DNA from 3 places in the Achromobacter sp. 1L-A-4-B-C2 genome. Region 1 is predicted to be linked to each of the others. Evidence: predicted binding sites of a transcription regulator. Region 1 holds the regulator's gene; each other region holds the start of a gene.

Evidence for each region. The regulator LexA, encoded in region 1, represses DNA repair genes until DNA is damaged. The targets are predictions, from matches to a motif close to ACTGTATNNNNATACAGT.
Region 2: the regulator LexA is predicted to act here: its motif matches at 1,711-1,728, upstream of AC0Z35_RS14970 (PA0069 family radical SAM protein).
Region 3: the regulator LexA is predicted to act here: its motif matches at 1,819-1,836, upstream of recA (recombinase RecA).

Annotation. Positions count from the first base shown of each region.
Region 1 covers NZ_JBXAWP010000005.1:484,242-488,441, reverse strand. Annotated here, with positions in the region: gene lon (endopeptidase La) at 1-1,162, shown strand, start outside; gene lexA (transcriptional repressor LexA) at 1,339-1,986, opposite strand; gene AC0Z35_RS24185 (amino acid aminotransferase) at 2,144-3,343, opposite strand; gene uvrB (excinuclease ABC subunit UvrB) at 3,420-4,200, shown strand, end outside.
Region 2 covers NZ_JBXAWP010000003.1:312,410-316,609, forward strand. Annotated here, with positions in the region: gene AC0Z35_RS14965 (hypothetical protein) at 1-105, opposite strand, end outside; gene AC0Z35_RS14970 (PA0069 family radical SAM protein) at 168-1,703, opposite strand; gene AC0Z35_RS14975 (sulfate adenylyltransferase subunit 1) at 1,916-3,214, opposite strand; gene cysD (sulfate adenylyltransferase subunit CysD) at 3,255-4,163, opposite strand.
Region 3 covers NZ_JBXAWP010000003.1:211,953-216,152, forward strand. Annotated here, with positions in the region: gene recX (recombination regulator RecX) at 1-458, opposite strand, end outside; gene recA (recombinase RecA) at 652-1,713, opposite strand; gene AC0Z35_RS14465 (response regulator transcription factor) at 2,029-2,718, shown strand; gene AC0Z35_RS14470 (sensor histidine kinase) at 2,831-4,200, shown strand, end outside.

The DNA.
Region 1 (4,200 bases):
GGGCATGGACTTCCGCGGCGATCCTTCTTCAGCGTTGCTTGAAGTGCTGGACCCGGAGCAAAACCACACGTTCCAGGACCACTACATCGAAGTCGACTTCGATTTGTCCGACGTCATGTTCGTGGCCACCAGCAACACGCTGAACATCCCGCCGGCTCTGTTGGACCGTATGGAAGTGATCCGCCTGTCCGGTTACACGGAAGAGGAAAAGATCCATATTGCTCGCGACCATCTGCTGCCCAAGCTGATGCAGAACAACGGCGTGAAGGACAACGAACTGACGGTCGATGACAGCGCGCTGCGCGATATCGTTCGCTATTACACCCGGGAAGCCGGGGTGCGCGCCCTTGAACGCGAAGTGGGCAAGATCTGCCGCAAGGTCATCAAGCAATTGCTGACCCAGAATGATCGCGCCAAGGCGGAAGGCAAGACCCTCGAGGTCAAGCCGGTCAACGTCACGGGCGACAATCTGAGCGACTACCTGGGCGTGCGCCGCTATACCTTCGGCATGGCCGAGAAGGAAAACCAGATTGGTCAGGTGACCGGTCTGGCCTGGACCGAGGTCGGTGGCGATCTGCTGACGATCGAAGTGGCGGACATGCCGGGTAAGGGCGTGATCCAGCGTACGGGTTCGCTTGGCGACGTGATGAAGGAATCGGTGGAAGCGGCTCGCACGGTGGTGCGGTCCCGCGCTCGCCGCCTGGGCTTTGCCGACAGCGTCTTCGAGAAGCACGACATGCACGTCCACGTGCCGGAAGGTGCGACGCCCAAGGACGGCCCGTCCGCGGGTATCGCGATCACGACGGCCATGGTTTCGGCGTTGTCGCGCATTCCGGTGCGCGCCAATGTTGCCATGACCGGTGAGATCACGCTGCGCGGCGAAGTGCTGCCTATCGGTGGCCTGAAGGAAAAGCTGCTGGCGGCCCACCGTGGCGGTATCAAGACGGTCTTGATTCCCGAGGAAAACGTCAAGGACTTGGCGGAGATCCCCGATAACGTCAAGAACCAACTTGAGATCGTGCCGGTCCGCTGGATCGACAAGGTGCTGGAATTAGCGTTGGAGCGTCTGCCGGAGCCTCTGGCCGAGGAAGAAGCCGTCAAAGACGCGCTGGTGACCAAGCCTGCCGAGCCCGGCTCGACGGACCCGGTTCTGAAGCACTGATCAGCTGGTATGGCTGGGCGCCCGAAGTATGGGCGCCCAACAAAAACCCCGCCACATGTGGCGGGGTTTTTTATGGCCATCGTTTTGGCCATCGCGGTGACTTTGGCTATGGCCGTTGCCGGGCGAACGCTACGGCAAGTCTAGGCAGACCGTGCCTGATCTACCCCCGTGCCGCGTCAGTGCAACGCGTGCGTACGGATTAAACCGACGGCGATGCCTTCCAGCGCGAACTCTTGGTCTGCTTCAACGATGATTGTTTGAAAGTCCGGATTTTCCGGCAGCAGTTCGATGTGCCCGTTGGTGCGTTGCAGGCGCTTGACCGTCACGTCGTCGCCCAAACGTGCCACGACGATCTGGCCGTTGCGCGCTTCAGAGGCCTTCTTCACCGCAAGCAAGTCACCTTCCAGAATGCCCGCGTCCCGCATGCTCATGCCGCGCACCTTCAGCAGGTAATCGGGCGCTTGGGCAAAAAGATGGGGGTCCACGCCAACCTCGCGTTCGACGTGTTCGGCCGCAAGGATGGGGCTGCCTGCCGCAACGCGCCCGACCAACGGCAGCAGCAACTGCGCTAACGAAGGTATGGCCAGGGAGGTCTGAGACTGGGAGGGCCCGTCTTTCAAGCGTATGCCGCGCGAGGCGCCGGCGGTGAGCTCGATAGCACCCTTGCGGGCTAATGCCTTAAGGTGGTCTTCTGCCGCATTCGGTGAGCGGAAACCAAGGGCCTGGGCGATTTCGGCACGCGTCGGCGGAAAGCCTGTGCGCGTGACGGTCTGCCGGATGAGGTCCAGGATTTGTTGCTGGCGGTCGGTGAGTTTGCTGGCCATGGCGATGATCCGGTATGAGCGGACTGTACATATATACAGCGCCATTCTGGGGGACGTAGCGGAAAAAAGCAAGCCGGCGGCGGGCCCGAAAGCAAAACGGAGCCGCAGGGCTCCGTTTCGTCATAACAGGGCCGCGGACGGCCCGTACAGGCAGGCGTTACAGCACGGCGGCGATGCCGGCAGCTACCTTGTCAATGTTGCCGCTGTTCAGCGCGGCCACGCAGATGCGGCCGCTGGACACCGCGTACACGCCATGCTCTTCGCGCAGGCGATCCACTTGAGCCGACGTCAGGCCCGAGTACGAGAACATGCCGCGTTGCTGCAGGACAAAGCTGAAGTCCTGCTTGGCGCCGTGTTCCTTGATCTTTTCCACCAATTGCTTGCGCATCAGGCGGATGCGGTCGCGCATGCCGGCAAGTTCTTCTTCCCACATGGCGAACAGTTCCGGCGTGTTCAGCACCGTCGACACCACCGTGCCGCCGTGGGTCGGCGGGTTGGAATAGTTGGTGCGAATGACGCGCTTGAGCTGGCTCAGGACGCGGCCCGCCGCTTCCTTGCTGCCAGCGACGATCGTCAGTGCGCCCACGCGTTCACCGTAAAGCGAGAACGACTTCGAGAACGACGAGCTGATGAACATGGTCATGTCCAGATCGGCGAACATGCGCACGACGGCGGCGTCCTCGGTCAGACCCTCGCCAAAGCCCTGGTAGGCGATGTCCAGGAACGGAACCAGGTTGTTTTCCTTCACAACCGCGGCGATCTGCTTCCATTGCTCCGGCGTGGGGTCCACACCGGTCGGATTGTGGCAGCACGCGTGCAGCACGACGACGGTCTGCGCCGGGGCTGCCTTCAAGTCCGCCAGCATGGCTTCGAAGTTCAGGCCGCGGGTGGAAGCGTCATAGTACGAATACGTGCCGACCTCAAAGCCGGCGCGCTCGAACAGCGCACGGTGGTTTTCCCAGCTGGGGTTGCTGATCAACACCTTGGACGAGGGCAGCAATTGGCGCAGGAAGTCGGCGCCGATCTTAAGCGCGCCGGTGCCGCCCAGCGCTTGGGTGGTCAACACGCGACCGGCTGCGGCCAACGCGGAATCCTTACCCAGCAACAGGGCTTGAGCGCCCTGGTTGTAGCCGGCAATGCCTTCGATGGGCAAATAGCCGCGAGCGGCGGCCGCTTCGATGCGGGCGGTTTCGGCCTTGCGAACGGCGCCCAACAGGGGGATCCGTCCCTGGTCGTCGTAGTACACGCCCACGCCCAGGTTGACTTTACCCGGACGCGTGTCCGCGTTGAATTGTTCGTTCAGACCAAGAATGGGGTCGCGCGGCGCGAGTTCGACGGAATCGAAAAGGTTGCTCATGGGACTCTGATGAGGATGGGTGGACGCAGTACGAGGTGCTGTGGATAATGGGGGGTTTACCCTGGAACAGTCTAGCATGCCAAACAGCCCAATAGACCCGAGCGGCGCGGGAGATCTGGCCCAGAATCTCGCTGGAAATGCCGTGGTACCAGTATCGGCTGACGCACCGCCCGTTGCTGGCGCGGAACCGCGCTTTGTGGAATATCCCGGTAGCCCGTTCCAACTGTTCCAGCCCTATCCTCCGGCCGGCGATCAGCCCACCGCGATCAACGGGTTGACCCAGGGTATCGAAGACGGCCTGATGTTCCAGACGCTGCTGGGCGTGACGGGCTCGGGCAAGACCTACACCATGGCGAACGTGATCGCGCGGCTGGGACGCCCTGCGCTGGTGTTGGCGCCCAACAAAACGCTTGCGGCGCAGCTATATGCCGAAATGCGGGAGTTCTTTCCGAAGAACGCGGTCGAGTATTTCGTTTCGTACTACGACTATTACCAGCCCGAGGCCTATGTCCCGACGCGCGACCTGTTCATTGAAAAGGATTCGTCCATCAATGAGCACATCGAACAAATGCGTCTATCGGCTACCAAGAGCCTGCTTGAACGCCGGGACACTATTATTGTCGGCACGGTGTCTTGCATCTACGGTATTGGTAATCCCGGCGACTACCACGCGATGGTTTTGATTCTGCGCAGCGGTGACCAGATCTCGCGGCGGGAAATCCTGGCGCGTCTGGTTGCCATGCAATACACCCGCAATGACGCCGAATTCACGCGGGGGGCGTTCCGGGTCCGTGGCGAAACCATCGACATCTTCCCGGCAGAAAGCCCCGAGCTGGCGCTGCGCCTGACGCTTTTTG
Region 2 (4,200 bases), on a different contig from region 1:
CGCCAGCTTGGCGCAAGCGGCGCGGGCTCGATACGCGCCACGGCGCAGCGGGTTCAACGAGACGATGAGCTCATCTGACAAAACGGAAAAATCAGCGGTGTTCATGAGAACTCCTTGAAGAAACGATTCCACGCCGCCGCAGCGGCCGACACGGCGAGCGGCCGTGATCAATCGAACAGCGACAACTGGCCGGCCGCCAGCGCCTGCAACTGGCGCGCCCCGCGGCCATAGCCGCCGGAAACTGCCGGCAGGCCGTCAGAAAGGGGGACCCCTGAAGACGCTTGCACGCCAACCGGGGATAGGAAAGCGGTAGAGGAAGGGGTAGCGGGCACAGTCACCGCAGAGCCGGCCGACGACGCCACTGCTGCGGACACAGCCGAAGAGGCCGTGCCCTGCCCTGCAAGCGGGCCCGCCGAAAACAGAGACGGCGTGGCGCCCGCCGCCAGCGGCGGCTGGAAGCGATCGCAGTCCAGCGCGAGCCTGTGGCGGTTCAGCCCCAGCTTGCGGGTCGCGACGGCGAAGCGCTGGCGCAGCAAGTCTGCCCAGATGCCGGTGCCACGCATGCGCGAGCCAAAATTAGGGTCATTGCGGCGACCGTTGCGCAGGTCTTCTATGCGATGCAGCACGCGCTGGGCGCGGTCGGGGTAATGGGCGTTAAGCCAATCCTCGAACAGGGTTTTGACCTCCCAGGGCAGGCGCAAGACGGTGTAGCTGGCGTAATGCGCGCCGGCCGCCTTGGATTCCTGGAGGATGTGTTCCATGGATTCATCATTGATGAACGGGATGACAGGCGCCACCAGCACGCCGACCGGCACGCCGGCATCCGTAAGGCTGCGCACGGCTTCCAGCCGCCGCCACGGCGCTGCGGCACGCGGCTCCAGCGTGCGCGCCATGCCGGCGTCCAGCGTGGTGATGCTGATATAGACGACCACCAGATTCTGCTCAGCCAGCGCTGCAAGCAGATCGAGATCCCGGGCGACCAGCGCGTTTTTCGTGACGATGGTGACGGGATGCCGGGTTTCCAGCATCAGTTCCAGCATGCCGCGCGTCAGCCGCCAATCGCGTTCGATGGGCTGGTAAGCGTCAGTGGCGGAACCGATATTGATGGGCGACGGCTTGTAGCCGGGGCGCCCCAGTTCGGCGCGCAGCGCATCCACGGCGTTTGCCTTGGCCACCAGGCGGGTTTCGAAGTCCAGCCCGGGCGACATGCCCAAATACGAATGCGTGGGCCGCGCATAGCAGTACACGCAGCCGTGCTCGCATCCGCGATACGGGTTTACCGCAACGTCGAAGGGGATATCGGGCGAGTCATTGCGCGACAGCATCTTGCGCGCTTCTTCGGCCGTGACGGTTGTCTTGGGTGCGGGCGGAGCCAGCCGCGTATCAGGAACGATGGGGATGACCGTGGCGCCAGGGCGCGCGCCAGCCACCGGCGCGTGCGCGGAGCCGGACCCGGCTTCAGGAGAATCGCCCGAAGCGGAATCCGTGAATGTATCGGAAAAGGAGTCGGAGAAAGAGTCGGGGACGGATTCCACGAAATCCGCCGGCAAGCCTGAACCGGACCAACCGTCGTCGACCTGCACACGGTCATCGCGCTGAAAGCGATGCCGAACATTAGTAACCGCACCCCGACCGCGCAAGGCGGCGGGGGCGGCAGCCGGGGACCCAGAACCGGCGGGAAAAGAATGATCGGTGCGTGCCATAAAAACTACTGTACAAAAACACAGTGGTTTTGACAAGCACCAAAAGCCTTTCCGTAAGACAGCCCCACTTTACCGCAAGACGCGAGGCGCGTCTGAACAAATCGATTTCATCAGGCGATATCGCCCGGAAACCCGCACCGGCATTAGGTTTGGAAGAAATACAACATCAAAAATCGGGCCGAAAGTCCGTTGTTTTCCGGCCCGATTCCACCCTAGCGCAACATGCCCGCCGCAGCCGTCTGATGCGTGGCTTCATCGATCAGAATGAAGGCGCCGGTCGTCGGCACATCAGCGTACCGATCCACCGCCAACGCCTCGCGCGTGGTGAACGTCACGCGACCGATGTCGTTCATCTGCAAGGTGCCTTCGGTGTTCTCGACTTCCTGCAATTCGTGGATGTCGCGATGCGAGAGCACCGCGCGAATCTTTGCCGACGTCAGCCGCGTGCCCGACTTCAACAGATACTTGCGCGCCGGGTTCAATGCTTGCGCATCCAGCCAGCACAGCTCGGCTTCGAACTCGCGGGTGACTTGCGCCGGCGCCGCCGTGTGCACGATGACATCACCGCGCGACACGTCGACATCGCGATCCAGCACCACCGTGACCGAGTCGCCTGCCACCGCCTCGTCCAGCACGCGGTCAAAGACGCGGACTTCGCGCACCACCGCACTGACGCCCGACGGTTGCACGGTGATCGCGTCGCCCGCGCGCAGCACGCCGCTGGCCAACCGGCCGGCGTAACCGCGAAAGTCTTCTTTCTGATCACCCCCGTGCCGCGCCACCCACTGCACGGGAAAGCGCAGCGGCAAGGCACGGCCGTCGCTGGCAAGGTCCAACGATTCCAGCAGCGCCAGCAAAGGCTGGCCCTCGTACCAGGGCGTCTTGGGCGACAGCGTCACGACGTTGTCGCCATTCAGCGCCGACAGCGGCAGCGCATCGAAATGGGTGATGCCAAGCTTGGCGGCGAGTTCGGCATACGCATCGCGAATGCGCTTGAACACGGCGCGATCCCAATCGACCAGGTCCATCTTGTTCACGGCCACCACGATGTGGCGGATACCCAGCAGCCGCGCAATGGTGCTGTGCCGCTTGGTCTGCGGCAGCAACTTGCCGTCGGCCGCGCGCGTGGCGTCGATGAGGATCACGGCCACGTCCGCCGTGGACGCGCCCGTGACCATATTGCGCGTGTATTGCTCGTGGCCGGGCGCATCGGCAATGATGAATTTGCGCGCGGGTGTAGAGAAGTACCGGTAGGCCACGTCAATCGTGATGCCCTGCTCGCGCTCGGCTTCGAGCCCGTCGGTCAAGAGGGAAAAGTCGATGCCGTCGCCCGCCACGCGCTTGTGCTTGGCGCGCGAGATCGCATCCAGCTGGTCGGCGAATACGCCCTTGCTGTCGTACAGCAGGCGGCCGATCAGTGTGGATTTGCCGTCGTCGACGGAGCCCGCCGTGATCAAGCGCAGCACGCCCGTGCCGGCGCCGGAAAGGAAAGAATCGTTCAGTGCGTTCATGGTGCGTCCCCTGCCGCCGGCCGCAGCCGGCGTTGTGCATTCAGAAATAGCCTTCCTTCTTGCGGCGCTCCATCGAGGCCTCGGAAGTCTGGTCGTCCATGCGCGTTGCGCCGCGCTCGGTGATGTCGGTCACCGCCGTCTCGGCGATGATGGCGTAGGTGTCGGCCGCGTCGGAAGCCACCGGGCAGGTGCACGAAATATCGCCCACCGTGCGAAAGCGGACCGGCATCCGCTCGACCTGCTCGCCGTCTTGCGGCGGCGTCAGGCGGGTCACCGGCACCAGCAGGCCCTTGCGCCGGACGACCTCTCGCTGGTGGCTGAAGTAGATCGACGGCAACGCCAGCTTCTCGCGCTGGATGTATTGCCAGACGTCCAGTTCCGTCCAGTTCGAAATCGGGAAGACACGCATGTTCTCGCCGCGATGCACGCGCGTGTTGAACAGGTTCCACAGTTCAGGGCGCTGTGCCTTGGGGTCCCATTGGCCGAATTCATCGCGGAACGAAAAGATGCGCTCCTTGGCGCGGGCCTTTTCCTCGTCGCGGCGCGCCCCGCCGATGCAGGCGTCAAAGCCGAATTCCTCGATGGCTTCCAGCAGCGTCACCGCCTGCGCCGCATTGCGCGAGTCGGTTTCGCGCCGCAGCACCACGCTGCCACGCTTGATGGAGTCCTCGACGCTGCGCACGATCAGGGTCTCGCCCAATTCGGCTGCGCGCTGATCACGAAAGGCGATGACTTCATCGAAGTTGTGGCCCGTGTCGATGTGCATTAGCGGGAAGGGAAAGCGGCCCGGGCGAAACGCCTTTTCCGCCAGGCGCAGCAGCACCACGGAGTCCTTGCCGCCCGAGAACAGCAGCACGGGCTTTGCGCTCTCGGCGGCCACCTCGCGCATGATGAATATCGCTTCCGATTCCAGCCAATCCAGGTGGCTGCGTTGGATCACAGCAGACATAGGTTATTCCCCTAAGACAGAATTTGAATTCATGGAC
Region 3 (4,200 bases), on a different contig from region 1:
GCGTCTTCGGCGTAGGCGACCAGTTTGCGCGCCAGTTCCTCGCGGGCGTGCTCGCGGCGCGACAGATATCCCACCGCGCGCATTTTCAGCGATGGGCCCTTGCGGGCAGGCTTGGCCGCATCCCCGGCGTTGTCACCTGCTGGCGACGTGTCAGAGGTGTCCGACGTATCCGAGGAGTCGGAAGTGTCCTGGGGACGCGATGTCCGCGATGTACGCGAAATGCCCGACATACCCGACATACCCGACGTACGTGACGGGCGGGAAGTGCGGGGCTTCAGCGCGCGCTGCTCGGAACTGCGCTGCCAGACATCTTTGTCAGCGGCGGGCTCGGCCGCCTCTTGTTCGCGCCGCGCGTCCGAACTGCGTCGCAAGCCTTGCGGCTTGGCGACGGTTTCAAACTCGTCATCCAACTTGGCGCGTAGGCGGTCGGCTGACGCGGGTGTCGATTTCCAGCTCATGCGCTTTCTGCCTTGGTCAAGGACGGACGCCGGATCGATAAAGACGCGGCGAACCCTGTCCGACGAATAATGCAAAACGGCAGGCCCGTCATGGCGCCTGCCGTATCTGACTGTGCGGCATCACCGCCCAGCCCCGCTGCGATAAGCCTGTCCGCCGTCCCTGGCGACATTGCGCCCGGGGCAGGCGGAAGGCTTATTCGGCGGTGTCTTCCGCCGTGGGCACGAATTCAGCGGCGCGGCTGACGATGCCCTGGTTCTCGCGAACTCGGTTTTCGATTTCGATCGCCATGTCGCGGTGCTCTTTCAGGTATTCGCGGACGTTGTCCTTGCCCTGGCCGATGCGGTTGCCGTTGTAGCTGTACCACGCACCCGACTTGTCCACCACATTGGCGGCCACGCCCAGGTCGATGATTTCGCCTTCGCGCGAAATACCGGCGCCGTACATGATGTCGAATTCAGCTTGCTTGAACGGCGGCGCCACCTTGTTCTTGACGACCTTGACGCGGGTTTCGTTGCCGACGACCTCGTCACCCTTCTTGATGGAGCCGATGCGGCGGATGTCCAGACGCACCGACGCGTAGAACTTCAGCGCGTTGCCGCCCGTGGTGGTTTCGGGGTTGCCGAACATGACGCCGATCTTCATGCGGATCTGGTTGATGAAGATGACCATGCAGTTGGTGCGCTTGATCGTGGCGGTCAGCTTGCGCAGCGCCTGGCTCATCAGACGGGCTTGCAGGCCCGGCAGGGAATCGCCCATTTCGCCTTCGATTTCAGCCTTGGGCACCAGCGCGGCCACCGAGTCGATGACGATCAGGTCAACCGAACCCGAACGCACCAGCGCATCGGTGATTTCCAGCGCTTGCTCGCCCGTGTCGGGCTGCGAGATCAGCAGGTCCGTCAGGTTCACGCCCAGCTTGTTGGCGTATTGGACGTCCAGCGCGTGCTCGGCGTCGACAAAGGCGCAGGTGCCACCGATCTTTTGCATTTCGGCGATGACTTGCAGCGTCAGCGTGGTCTTGCCCGACGATTCCGGGCCGTAGATTTCGACCACACGGCCGCGCGGCAGGCCGCCGACGCCCAAGGCGATGTCCAGACCCAACGACCCCGTGGAAACCACCTGGATATCGTGCGAGACCTCGTTATCGCCGTAACGCATGATCGAGCCCTTGCCGAACTGCTTTTCGATCTGCGAAAGCGCGGCGGCAAGCGCCTTGGCCTTTTCCGATGCGGCGGCCTTGGTGGTTTTGTCGTCCATGTAAAGTCCTGTCTGTGACGTATCTGGTGGTTGCGGCATGAAGGAGCACCCTTGGACCGCAGCGTTGCTGTTTTGAATCAGGTTCAGATTATTGCATCGGATTGTACTGTACAAAAAACCAGTGTGCCAGAGTTTTGCACGTATTCCCTGAGTGGGCAAGCCTGGCGCCGTATGACAGAATCGAAGCCGACCCCGGCGTTTCGTCCCTATTCCACCGCCGGGCCGCCCACAAGGCGATAGCCCCCTACCCCGGGGCAGCCGGCACGCAAAGCGCCGGCGCCACAGGGACCTTTTTGCAGCTTCCGTGCCGCCCCCATGCGCATCCTGATCGCCGAAGACGACAGCATTCTGGCCGATGGCCTATCCCGGTCATTGCGGCATAACGGTTACGCGGTAGACGCCGTGCGTGACGGGCTTGCCGCCGACTCTGCGCTGGCGGCCCAGGCGTTTGACCTGCTCATTCTGGATCTGGGCCTGCCGCAATTGGCCGGGCTGGAAGTGCTGCGCAGGCTACGCGCCCGCAACTCCGCCCTGCCCGTCCTGATCCTGACCGCCGCCGACAGCATCGAACAGCGCGTGAAAGGCCTGGACCTGGGCGCTGACGACTACATGGCCAAGCCTTTTGCGCTGTCCGAACTGGAAGCGCGCGTGCGGGCGCTGACGCGACGCGGCGCGGGCGGCGGCGCCACCATGCTCAAACATGGCCGGTTGCTGTTCGACCAGACGGGCCGCGTCGCCATCGTCGACGACCAGACGCTGGACCTCTCGGCGCGCGAAGTCAGCTTGTTGGAAATCCTGCTGACGCGCAGCGGCCGCATGGTCAGCAAGACGCAGTTGGTGGACCACCTGTGCGAATGGGGCGAAGAAGTCAGCACCAACGCCATCGAGGTCTACGTGCATCGGCTGCGCAAGAAGCTCGAACCCAGCGGCGTGAAGATCGTCACCGTGCGTGGCCTGGGCTACTGTCTGGAGCGGGACCAGGGTGCCGCGTACCTCGCCAGCTGACCCCCGGCCCGAGCCGCTGAATCAGGAAGCGCTGGATATCATGCAAGCCGGGTCCAAGGGCCCGAGCTTTGCGCCGCCGCAGCGTTCGCTGCTGGGCGAAATCCTGGACTGGATGCTGGCGCCGCTGTTCCTGCTGTGGCCCATGAGCGTCGCGATCACGTACGTGGTCGCCCAGAACATCGCCAACGTGCCGTACGACCGGGCGCTGGCCAACAACCTGCATGTGTTGACGCGGCAGGTCCATGCGCAGGACGGCCGGGCCGTGCTGAAGATGACCGACGCCGCGCGCGACGTGTTGCGCGCCGACGAAACCGACAGCGTGTTCTGGCTGGTGCTGGGCAGTCGGGGCGAATACCTGGGCGGCGATCGCGCGCTGCCGCTACCGGCCACCGTGGGCCAGCCGCGCCCGGGCGAAGTCCAATACGAAGACGACACCATGCGCGGTTTCGGCATCCGCCTGGCGTTCACGTGGGTGGACCTGAACCTGCCCAACACGCAGCCCGCGCTGCTGATCGTGGCCGAGACCGTGGAAAAGCGCACGCAACTGGCCAACGACATCATCAAGGGCGTGATCATTCCGCAGTTCGTGGTGCTGCCGATCGCGGTGCTGCTGGTGTGGTTCGGCCTGTCGCGCGGCGTGGCGCCGCTGAACGCGCTACAGCAGCGTCTGCGCGCGCGTCGGCCCGACGACCTGTCGCCCATCGACGAACGCGCGGCCCCTTCAGAAATCGCGCCGCTGGTCGCCGCCATGAACGACCTGCTGGATCGGCTGTCGGCCAACGTACAGGCGCAGCGCCGTTTCGTGGCGGACGCCGCCCACCAACTGAAGACGCCGCTTGCCGGGCTGCGCACACAGGCTGAACTGGCGCTGCGCGATGCCAGCCCCGAAGAAATGCAATCCAGCCTGCGTCAGCTGGTGACGGGGTCCGAACGCGCCACACGGCTGGTGAATCAGTTGCTGCTGCTGGCGCGCGCCGAAAACCCCAGTGCGATCGGCCTGACGCGCACCGATCTGAACGCCATCGCCTACGAGCAGGCCATGCACTGGGTGCCGCAAGCGTTGTCGCTGAGCACCGACCTGGGCTTCGAGGGCTCTGACGATCCGGTCGAGATCAACGGCAACCCGCTCCTGCTGGCCGAACTGCTCAACAACCTGGTCGACAACGCCCTGCGCTATACACCGCGCGGCGGCCACATTACCGTGCGCGTGCAGCGTCGCGGCAACCAGGCCGTGCTGGAAGTGGAAGATTCCGGCCCGGGCATTGCGCCCGACGAGCGCGAGCGCGTCTTCGACCGCTTCTATCGGGTGCTGGGCACCGCGTCCGACGGCAGCGGCCTGGGTCTGGCCATCGTGCGCGAAATCGCGCAAAAGCATCAGGCGACGGTGCTGATCGACGACCATCCCAACCCCCACTCGGACCTGCCAGGCACCCGCATCAGCGTCGTGTTCCCGCAGTACGCCGACCCGTCGGATCGGCACGA